DNA from 3 places in the Mesorhizobium sp. B1-1-7 genome. Region 2 is predicted to be linked to each of the others. Evidence: riboswitches for the same ligand, from Rfam matches in the RefSeq annotation. Region 2 holds a riboswitch; each other region holds the start of a gene.
The links. Region 2 has a riboswitch for cobalamin ahead of FJ978_RS28575 (DUF1636 family protein). Riboswitches for the same ligand answer to the same signal wherever they lie in the genome.
Positions count from the first base shown of each region.

Region 1: another riboswitch for cobalamin. It lies ahead of FJ978_RS08325 (DUF1636 family protein); the one in region 2 lies ahead of FJ978_RS28575 (DUF1636 family protein).
Region 3: another riboswitch for cobalamin. It lies ahead of FJ978_RS22080 (aromatic ring-hydroxylating dioxygenase subunit alpha); the one in region 2 lies ahead of FJ978_RS28575 (DUF1636 family protein).

Region 1 is NZ_VFWQ01000004.1:243,410-246,852, reverse strand. Features, by position in the region: gene FJ978_RS32730 (hypothetical protein) at 473-622, shown strand; cobalamin riboswitch at 1,103-1,313, shown strand; gene FJ978_RS08325 (DUF1636 family protein) at 1,335-1,796, shown strand; gene FJ978_RS08320 (ABC transporter ATP-binding protein) at 1,793-2,578, shown strand; gene FJ978_RS08315 (ABC transporter substrate-binding protein) at 2,627-3,443, shown strand, end outside.
Region 2 is NZ_VFWQ01000021.1:97,934-101,376, reverse strand. Features, by position in the region: partial or broken gene FJ978_RS28585 (cobaltochelatase subunit CobN) at 1-419, opposite strand, end outside; gene cobW (cobalamin biosynthesis protein CobW) at 438-1,490, opposite strand; gene FJ978_RS28575 (DUF1636 family protein) at 1,493-1,921, opposite strand; cobalamin riboswitch at 1,960-2,165, opposite strand; gene FJ978_RS28570 (winged helix-turn-helix domain-containing protein) at 2,195-3,394, opposite strand.
Region 3 is NZ_VFWQ01000013.1:82-3,524, forward strand. Features, by position in the region: gene FJ978_RS22070 (DUF680 domain-containing protein) at 1-133, opposite strand, end outside; gene FJ978_RS22075 (DUF680 domain-containing protein) at 212-427, opposite strand; cobalamin riboswitch at 919-1,121, shown strand; gene FJ978_RS22080 (aromatic ring-hydroxylating dioxygenase subunit alpha) at 1,235-2,482, shown strand; gene FJ978_RS22085 (hybrid-cluster NAD(P)-dependent oxidoreductase) at 2,540-3,443, shown strand, end outside.

The DNA of each region.
Region 1 (3,443 bases), on a different contig from region 2:
GACCACCGTGGCAGCACCAGCAAGGCCGTTCAGATAGAGCCCCATGCCGGCGCCCGTGCCCTGGCTGTTACCACCTTGCACCGTGCTGTTGTTGATGAACGACCCACCATTGTTGAGCGATACGCCAGCCGCTGAGTTGTTCGCGCTGCCTGTATATGCCAGGCTCGCACCACCACTGATCGTACCGTTGTTGATCAGGTCCGCACCATTGCCCACAACGACGCCTATGCCGCCTGCTTGTCCACTGACACTTGCGGTTCCGCCCGTGACCGAACCGTTGTTCACGACCTGGCCGCTGCTTCCGGCCAGGCTGTTCACGTAAAGCCCAGTTCCAGGAAAAATTGAGCCCGACGAACCGCCGCCAACAAGGGTGCCGTTGATGGTCAGCGAGCCGGCGCCGGGGAAACTGCCGGAAAAAGTAATGCTGCCCGCGGTGGGAGGCGAGGCGACCCCGGACAGAACGAAACCCTGAGTGTCGATGATCAGCGGTTTGGTGGGCATGGGCATGCCCGTGGGCGAAACCGCGAAGTTGCCTGTCAGCGTGATCGTGGCGTTGGGATCGGCGTCGGCGTTAGCCGCTGCGATCGCGGCGCGAAGCGAGCCATCGCTGTTGGCGACGTAGTTGCCCGCGATCGCCTGGCGCGGCGCCACCCCGGCAACGACCAGCACTGCCAGGGAAGCCCCCGCCAAAAACCGCCCGCGCGCCGCAGTCAAAACCCCGCCGCGCGCGTGAACCCGTCCCACCATGCCTTCGCCCCTAATTCCAGATGCCCGAACGCAGCATGAATGCTACCGCCCGGCAATCCGTCTATAGTCCAGAGGACTACCAAAACGCTAAGAATGTTGTGCAACTGCAACTATATAGCGGTGAGGATAAAATTTATATTTGTAGTATCTAAATTAGCCCATAAAACTATACAGGGGAGGCGGGCCTGCGGTGGCATTGATCGAGGGATCGCTTGGCCGGCCCTCTCTGCCGGCAGACGTCTCGGCTTTCCAGACAATAGGGGTTGACATTATCCGCAAATATCGCTTCTAACGTAATGTTATTACATTAATAAACAGCATCGCAAAAACCCGTTGCGGTGCGATCGATGGAAATCTACGGTGGGTGCGTGATGGTCCCCGCGCCGAAAGGCAAGGGGTGAAAAGGGAACACGGTGAGATCCCCGGAAAGGGGTCGAGACCGTGGCTGCCCCCGCAACTGTAAGCGGTGAGCACGATCCGAAATGCCACTGGCCGGCAAGGCTGGGAAGGCAGGATCGAGCCGAGACCCGCGAGCCAGGAGACCTGCCATCACGGAGTTGACCGGACGGGGTGTGCCGGGAGGAGACGTGGACGTCGGTCTTGTCGGCCGGCTCGCCAGCATCCTTCCGTCGCCTATCGAGAAAGACGGAAAGTTGGACGGCGCCATCGATCCCATTCATCCCCCGCATCGCATCATCGTGTGCACGCTTTGCCGCGGCGCCCCGAGTGGGATCAGGTCGGGCGAAAGCCTGTACATCCTGCGCTCCCGGCTCTCGGCCCCTGCGGTGGCGCGTGGTTTCACGGTCGAGGGCGTCGAGTGCATGGCGGGCTGCGCGCGGCCGCTGACGGTGGCCTTCCAGGCGCCGGGCAAGGCCGCCTATCTCTTCGGCTCCATCGACGCCCAGGCCGACGCCGGCGATCTCGTGCGGTTCGCCAGCCTCTATGCCTCGCTCGCCGACGGCTGGTGCAACTCCGGGCAACGTCCGCCGCGACTGGCTGGCAAGACCGTGGCCCGCATCCCGGGCACGCCTGCGGAGGGAAACCGATGACACCGCTCCTCGAAGCGCGCGATCTGGGCGCGACGGCGAACGGCCGGGACCTGGTCCAGTCGGCCAGCCTGTCGGTGGCATCGGGCGATCGCCTCGCCATCATCGGCCCCAACGGTGCCGGCAAGACCACGCTGCTGCGCATGCTGTCGGGCATGCTCAGGCCCAGTTCCGGGGAGGTGAAGCTTGGCGGCCGGCGCCTGGACAGGATTTCGGCCGCCGAGCGCGCGCTGCACATCGCCGTCGTCGGCCAGACCGACCAGCCGGATCCGCGGCTCGCGGTAATCGACTATGTCGAACTTGGCCGCGTCCCGCATGCCGGCTTGAGGCGCAGGAGCGAGGAACGCGACATCGTCGTTGACGCGCTGCGCCGGACCGGCCTGTTGCCGCTGCTTGGCCGCACCATCGGCTCGCTGTCGGGCGGCGAGCGCCAACGCTCTCAGCTTGCCCGCGCCATCGCCCAGCAACCGAAGGTCTTGTTCCTCGACGAGCCGACCAACCATCTCGACCCGCGCGCCCGTGGCGAATTGCTCGAACTCGTCGCCGGCTTCGGCATGACGGTGATCGCGGTGCTGCACGATCTGGCGTTGGTGGCGCCCTTCGCCACCAGGGTCGCGGTGATGAACGAAGCCCGGCTGCATGCGCTGGCGGCACCGCGCGAAGCGCTGACCCAGCAGCTGATCCGCGAGATCTTCGGCGTCGACGTGTTTCGCCTGCGCCACCCCACCGAGGACCGCGAACTGACGGTGTTCGACGTTCCGAACCGCGCCGCGCCGCCGTCCTGATCGAAGCCCATCCCTCATCCAAACCTGTTCAACCAAGGAGCAAAATCCGTGAAACGTCTCGCTATGTCGCTCTTCTTCTCGCTGCTGGCCTCGACGGCCTTGGCCTTTCCCGTCACGGTCGACAGCTGTGGCAAGCCGCTGACCTTCGACGCGCCGCCCAAGCGCGCCGTCATCCAGGATCTCAACATGGCCGAGATGGCCTTCGCGCTGAAGCTGCAGCCGTCGATCGTCGGCCTGACCGGCATCACCGGATGGTACAAGGTCGGTCCCGAATTCAAGGCCGAGCAGGGCTCCATCCCGGAACTGGCGCCAAAATACCCGACGCTCGAAAACCTGGTCGCCGCCGAGCCCGATTTCTTTTTTGCCGGCTGGTACTACGGCATGAAGCCGGGTGGCGAGGTGACGCCCGACACGCTGGCTCCGCGCGGCATCAAGACGCTTGTGCTGACCGAAAGCTGCGTCCATCTCGACAAGAGCAGGCCCGCCGCCTCGATGGACCTGCTCTATGGCGACGTCGAAAAGCTGGGCAAGATCTTCGGCAAGGAAGCCGACGCGGAAAAGCTCGTCTCCGGCTGGAAGGCACAACTGGCCGATATCACCGCGAAAGTCGGCAGCGCCAAGGCAACGCGGGTGTTCCTCTACGATTCCGGTGAGGACAAGCCGTTCACCGCCGGGAAATTCGCCATCCCGAGCGCCATGATCACCGCGGCCGGCGGCGACAACATCATGGCCGACATGGACACCAGCTGGGGCAACACGGACTGGGAAACGGTGGCGTCGCGCAACCCGCAATTCCTCATCCTGCTCGACTACCAGGATGGCGGCGGCTACAGGAAGCTGCTCGATTTCCTTAAAGAACACCCGG
Region 2 (3,443 bases):
AGCAGGCTATCCAACTCCTCGCGCGGCAGCGTCGAGGCTTCGATCAGCCTGAGATCCTCGTCGTGGCTCTCACCCGGCAGCAGCGCCAGTTTTATGCCGTGCGCGCGGGCGGTCGCGGCAAGCTGGTCGCAGCCGTAGCGCCACCAGTCGTACCCGCCGAGTATGCGCACCAGGATGATCTTGGCGTGGCGGGCGACACTGTCGATCCAGAGGTCGACAGACATGGGATGGCGCAGGTCGCGCAGTGCGGCGAGCCGCATCGAAGGCAGGCGGCCGGCATCGGCCTTCCATGCCGCCGCCAGTCCGGCGAGGTCGCTGTCGGTGAAGGAAAGCGCCACGATATCCGCCGGCGTCTGCCGCAGATCGACCGGCTCGGCGAGGTCGTCGAGCGAGGCGGAGGTCGTGGTGAGGATATGCATCGCGGCCCGTGTCCGAGATCAGCCGGCGAGTATGCGTTCGATCGCCGGGCGATTCAGCCCCTTGAGACCGATGACCACAAGGCGCGAACGACGATCGTCCTCGGCCGTCCAGGCGCGGTCATAGTAATGATTGACGCGCGGGCCGACGGCCTGCAGCAAGAGCCGCATCGGCTTGCCGCCGACCTCGACGAAACCTTTGACGCGCAGCACGTTTTCCTGCTCGGCGGCGTTGGCGACGCGCTTTGCCAGCTCGTCGGGATTGGCGATCGACGGAATGTCGACGATGAAGGTGTCGAAGTCGTCATGCTCGTGGTCGAACGCACCGTCATGATGGGATTTGCGGTTCTCGATGTCGTCCTCGACGGCGAGGCCGAGACCGAGCAGCACGGAGGGATCGACCTTGCCATGCGAGGTCGGCACGATCTTCACGGCGCGGGCGGAGTGTTCGTTGATGATGGCATTGGCGCGGGCTGAGCCTGCGGCGTCCATCAGGTCGCTCTTCGACAGGATGATCAGGTCGGCGCAGGCGATCTGGTCCTCGAACACTTCCTCAACCGGGTCGTCATGGTCGAGGCTCTCATCCTGAGCGCGCTGCGCCTGCAGCGCGTCCATGTCGTTGGCGACGCGGCCTTCGGCCAGCGCCGGGCCATCGACCACGGCGATCACGCCGTCGACCGTGACGCGGCTTTTCACCGTCGGCCACTGAAACGCCTGGACCAGCGGCTTGGGCAGAGCGAGGCCCGAGGTCTCGATCAGGATGTGGTCGACCTTCGGCGACAGCGCCAGGATCTGGTCGAGCGCCGGCACGAAATCGTCGGCCACGGTGCAGCAGATGCAGCCATTGGCCAGTTCGACGATGTTTTCCTCCGGGCAGGTGTCGATGCCGCAGCCCTTCAAAATCTCGCCGTCGATGCCGATGTCGCCGAACTCATTGACGATGATGGCAATGCGTTTGCCGCCGGCGTTTTCCAGGAGATGGCGGACGAGCGTCGTCTTGCCGGCGCCGAGAAAGCCGGTGACGACGGTGCAGGGAACGCGGGAAAGGTTGGCGGACGAATCTGGAGCGGTCATGGTCAGTCCTTCAGCATGTCGAGAGGAGGGATGCGAGCAACGAGGCCGCGCTTGAGGCTATCGGGCCGGCCACGCCATGGGATGAGGCCGTCGGTGGAAGTGGCGAAGAGCTTTGCGCCGGCGACAAGGTCGGCGCCGCTGGTCGTGGTCAGATCGCCGAAGACATAGCTCCAACAGCCATCGCGCAGGATCGCGGCGCTCAGCCGGCGCTTGCAATTGCCGAGGCATTCGACGGTGCGGACGCGGATATCTTCGCCCGAGGCGGCGTTGCGCGTATCCTCAGCCAGCAGTTCGCCGGCGCGGGGGTGGGCGTCGGAACCGGTTTCGTCACGGCACGAGGCGCAGACGATCACGGTGACGCCGGCCAAGGCATCGCTGTCGGCGGACGAATTGTCCGCTGTGCCAGCCGAAAAACTGCTGTTCTGGTCCAAAAACCGGGCTCCTTGCCCGGAAACCCGCCGGGCGATCGGATTATGTTGTCGCAGACGGCAGGTCTCCTGGCTCGCGGGTCATCGCCTTGGTTAGCCGCCTTCCCGGGAATTCCCAGTGGCTTTCGGCCTTGGCTCGTCGCTTACAGTTGCGGGGACAGCCGCGGATTTGAGATTTTCATCCCGCACCGCATTCCCTCTTAGCCCCTCTCATTGAAGAGAAGAGACCGTCTGGAGCGGATTTAGGCTGTTGCGGGCAGGACTGTCAACGCGGGCCTACGACATGGCGATGTCGGCAAGTGACTGTCCGAGGTCGCCAGCGGGCGTCACTTCCATGCGCTCAAGCCCGAGCCAGCCCTGCATTTGCTTCAATTCCTCGAAAAGCTGGGCGGCGGTTTCCGCTGGCGCCTTGGGCTCGGCATAGGCCGCGTGGACGCGTAGCACACTCGCCGGCCGATCGGCCTTGAGGTCGACGCGCGCCACGATCCTGTCGCCGAGCAGGAAGGGCAGGACGTAGTAGCCATATTGGCGCTTTTCGGCCGGCGTGTAGATCTCGATGCGGTAGTGAAAATCGAACAGCCGTTCCGAGCGCGAGCGTTCGAAGACCACAGGATCGAACGGGGCCAGCAAGGCACGGGCGTCGATTTTCCTGGGCAGACGTGCATCCTTGTGCAGGTAAGCGGGCTTATCCCAGCCTTCGACGCGCACAGGCAGCAGCTCACCGAGTTCGACCAATTCCTCCAGGCGGCCCTTCATGTCGGCGGGGGACAGGCGGAAATAATCTCGCAAATCGCCTGATGTCGCCACGCCATGGGCGCGGGCGGAGATGCGCAGCAATTCGCGGTGCGCGTCCTCGGCGGCCGGTACGGGCAGATCGAGGATCGCCTGCGGCAGCACGCGCTCGGGCAGGTCATAGAAGCGCTCGAATCCGCGGCGGTGCGCCGTGGTGATGCGCCCGGCCCAGAACAGCCATTCGAAGGCATGCTTGGCATGGCTCCAGCCCCACCAGCCGCCCGAGCCTTTCTGGCCTTCCAACGCCGAAGCGGCGATCGGGCCGCGCGCGACGACCTCGCGGTAGATCTCTTCTATATAGGCGGCGTGCTCACGGCCCCATTTGGCCAGCCCCAAATACATCTCTTTGCCTTGCTCGGCGCGCTGCATGCGCCAGCGCATCAGCGGCCAGGTCTCCACCGGCAGGAAGGAGGCCTCGTGCGCCCAGTATTCGAACACCGTGCGCTTGCGGGTGACGGCGGCGTTGTCGAGCAGAGCGAGCGGGTAGGGGCCAAGGCGCGAATAGAGCGGCATATAATGCGCGCGCACCACCGCGCTGACGGAATCGATCTGCAGCAGGCCGGTGCGGGACAGAACGCGGGCGAAATGACGGCGGTCGGGCGTGCCATTGGGGCGGGGGTCGAGAAAGCCTTGAGCGGCGAGCGCGATGCGCCGGGCGGTGGCAAGCGAGATCTTTTCCTTCATTCGGATGCGACTCTTGTAACTCGATGACCGTCGTTTGATGGGTGATTCC
Region 3 (3,443 bases), on a different contig from region 2:
AAGCCGTGTACGAGTTGTCGGTCGAAGTCACGGCAGGCTGGTTGGCGCCATTGGAGCCATAGTTGTCGCTGCCGGCGAAAGCGCCGCCGGAAACGGCCAGGACGGCGGCGGCAGCAAGGATGATCTTCTTCATTTCAAGTCTCCTGAATTTTGATGAATTTTTGAGTTCGCCAGGACGGCGGGCAAGCCGCCGTCAACTGGCGATCAGCCGTTAGTGGTTACCGAAGAGGTTGTGGTCGGCACCCTGGACAGGCGTCTGAGCAGCCGGTTCCGACTTCTTGACCGAAGCGGTGTACGAGCTGTCGACGGCAGTGGCTGCAGGGGTCGCATTCGAACCGTAATGGTCCGAACTATAATGGTCGCTACCAGCGAAGGCGCTGCCGGAAATGGCCAGAAGGGCGGCGGCAGTGAGAATGATCTTTTTCATTTTGGGTACTCCAGTATTTTTCCGTCCGTCTAGCGGCGTGTCTTGGGATGAAATCGCGTCGTTCGGACAGCCCCGATGTGGGAAAGCCAGATGGTCGTTTCCAATCACGAAGTTGTTCCGCGTGGACCATGAATCCACCACTTGAAATTGTACCACCGGCTTCCACATCAATTTTTTTCTTTTTGATATCAATCGATTAGATAAGACCAAGGGAGCCATCACCAACTGTGTCGGAGGCCCAGCGTTCACAACGTCCTGCACGCACCGTCAACAGAAACGAACCGTTCGGTTCGATTTTAGACTCCGCTAATAGTCACTTTTCGAAACTGTTAACCTTTTTTGGCTCCGGCCAAGGATCAAAAAACAACGTTTGGCGTGCTGGCGACGAGCCGGTTTCAAAGGTCGCGATCCTTGTCCAGACGACTTGCATGCGTGTCGCGCCGCATGGATGCGATGTCGTTTTCATGCCGACGCCGCGATGCGTGCCGTGATTAGATCACGCCATCTCAGGTGCCGCTTCGTGACGACGGAGTGGAGAATTGGGAAGCCGGTCAGAATCCGGCGCTGCCCCCGCAACGGTGGTGGAGTTCAAGTCGCAACGGGAGACCACTGGGCGAAAGCCTGGGAAGGTGTCGCGATGGTCCGCAAGGACGACTCCAGAGCCCGGAAACCAGCCCGAGATTGCTAGAACTCGACTGATCGCGGTGGGCGGTCAAGGGGCGGATGATGCATGCCCGGCTGGCGCCGGCCTGCGTCCGATCCTTCCTCCATCACCACCAGTTCAGTCCTTGGATATGAGGACAGGACATGGATGCTCGCAACGACATGCTGAGGCTCTTGAACAGCCGCAGACAGGGCTTTTCGCTGGAACAGCCCTTTTACACCGATCCGGACTACTTCAAGCTCGACATGGAGCTGATCTGGTATCGCGACTGGCTGTTCATCGGCCATGATTGCGAGTTGCCCAGGCCAGGCAGCTTCATCACCGTGCAGATCGGCGACTATCCGGTCGTGCTGGTGCGCGATCAGCAGGGCAAGATCAACGCCTTCCACAATTCCTGCCGCCATCGCGGCAGCCGCGTCTGCAATACCGACAAGGGCATGGCCGCCAAACTAGTCTGCCCCTACCACCAGTGGACCTATGAGCTGGATGGCCGCCTGCTGTTCGCCCGCCAGATGGCCGAGGGTTTCGACAAGAGCCAGTTCGGGCTGAAGCCGGTCGCCTGCGAAAGCGTCGCCGGCTATATCTTCATCTGCCTGGCGAAGGAGCCGGCCGACTTCGCGCCGATGCGGGCGATGATCGAACCCTACCTCAAGCCGCACCGGCTCGGCGAGGCGAAGATCGCCTTCGAGAGCACGATCATCGAGAAGGGCAACTGGAAGCTCGTCTGGGAAAACAACCGCGAGTGCTATCATTGCGCGGGCAATCACCCGGAATTGTGCAAGACATTCCCGGAAGCACCGACCGTGACCGGCGTGCAGGGCGCCGACAGCGATCCGGAGATGCTGGCGCACTGGGCGAAATGCGAGGCGGCCGGCCTGCCGAGCAAGTTCCGCATCGATCCGGCCGGACAGTATCGCGCCACCCGTGCGCCGCTGCTGCGCGATGCCGTCAGCTACACGATGAACGGCAAGCGGGCGGTGAGGAAGAACCTCTCCGACAGCGTCTCGGCCGACCGCATCGGCACCTTGATGCACTATCACTACCCGACGACATGGAACCATATCCTCATCGACCATGCCGTGACCTTCCGCGTGCTGCCGATCAGCGCCACGGAAACCGCCGTGACGACCAAATGGCTGGTCCACAAGGATGCGGTCGAGGGCGTCGACTACGATCTCGCCGAACTCACCCATGTGTGGACCGAGACCAACGACCAGGACCGCCGCATCGTCGAGGAGAACGCCTTCGGCATCCTGTCGCCGGCCTATGAGCCCGGCCCCTATTCGGAGTTGCACGAGGGAGGCGTCATCCAGTTCGTCGACTGGTACGCCCGCTTCATCGGTCCGCGCCTTGCCGAAGACGAAAAGCCGGCGCTGCGCAGCGTCGCGTGAGCTCATGTTGCCCAAACACGACATGAGCAGGGCAAGAAGGACCAGAGGATGAATGCGATGACGGATCTTGGCCTCTATCGCCATCTCGACCAGATGGCGCCGTGGAACGACCGGCTCCAGGTGCTGGAAGTGATCGGCGTCAGCGATGAGGCGCCCGACGTGAAGACCTTCACCTTCCGGTCCGACAACCAGACCTGGTTCCGCTACAAGCCGGGCCAGTTCGTGACGCTGGAGCTGCCGACATCGGATGGGCCGCTGATGCGCACCTACACGCTGTCATCGTCACCGTCGCGGCCATTCTCGATCGCGGTGACGGTAAAGGCGCAGGCCGGCAGCATCGGGACGCGCTGGATGTTCGACCATCTGGTGCCCGGCTCGCACGTCAAGGCCTATGGGCCGGCAGGCGACTTCTCGCTGCACAGCCATCCGGCGGCCAAATATCTGTTCATCTCGGCCGGTTCGGGCGTGACACCGATGATGTCGATGCTGCGCTGGCTGAACGATTGCGCGCCCTGGACCGATGTCGGCTTCGTCAACTGCGCGCGGCGCCCGGAAGAGATCATCTTCCGAAAGGAGCTCGAACTGCTCGGCGGCCATATGCCCGGCCTGTCGCTCGGCTTCATGATCGAGGAGCGGTCGAGCCGCGAGGGCTGGTACGGCCATATGGGCCGCATCGACGCGATCCGGCTGCCATTGCTGGCGCCGGATTTCCGCGAGCGCGAAATCTTCTGCTGCGGCCCCGATCCCTTCATGCGCGCCGTGCGCGGCATGCTTGAAGCCGCCGGCTTCGACATGACGCAATACCATCAGGAGAGCTTTGCGGTCCCTGCCGTGGAGGAGGTCCCGGCGCCGTTCGCGGCGCCCGCGGAAGGCGGCACGGTTGTTCCGTTCGAAGCGGCAACGCCAATCCGCTTCTCGCTTTCGGAGGTCGACGCCGAATGCGTCGCCGGCCAGACGGTGC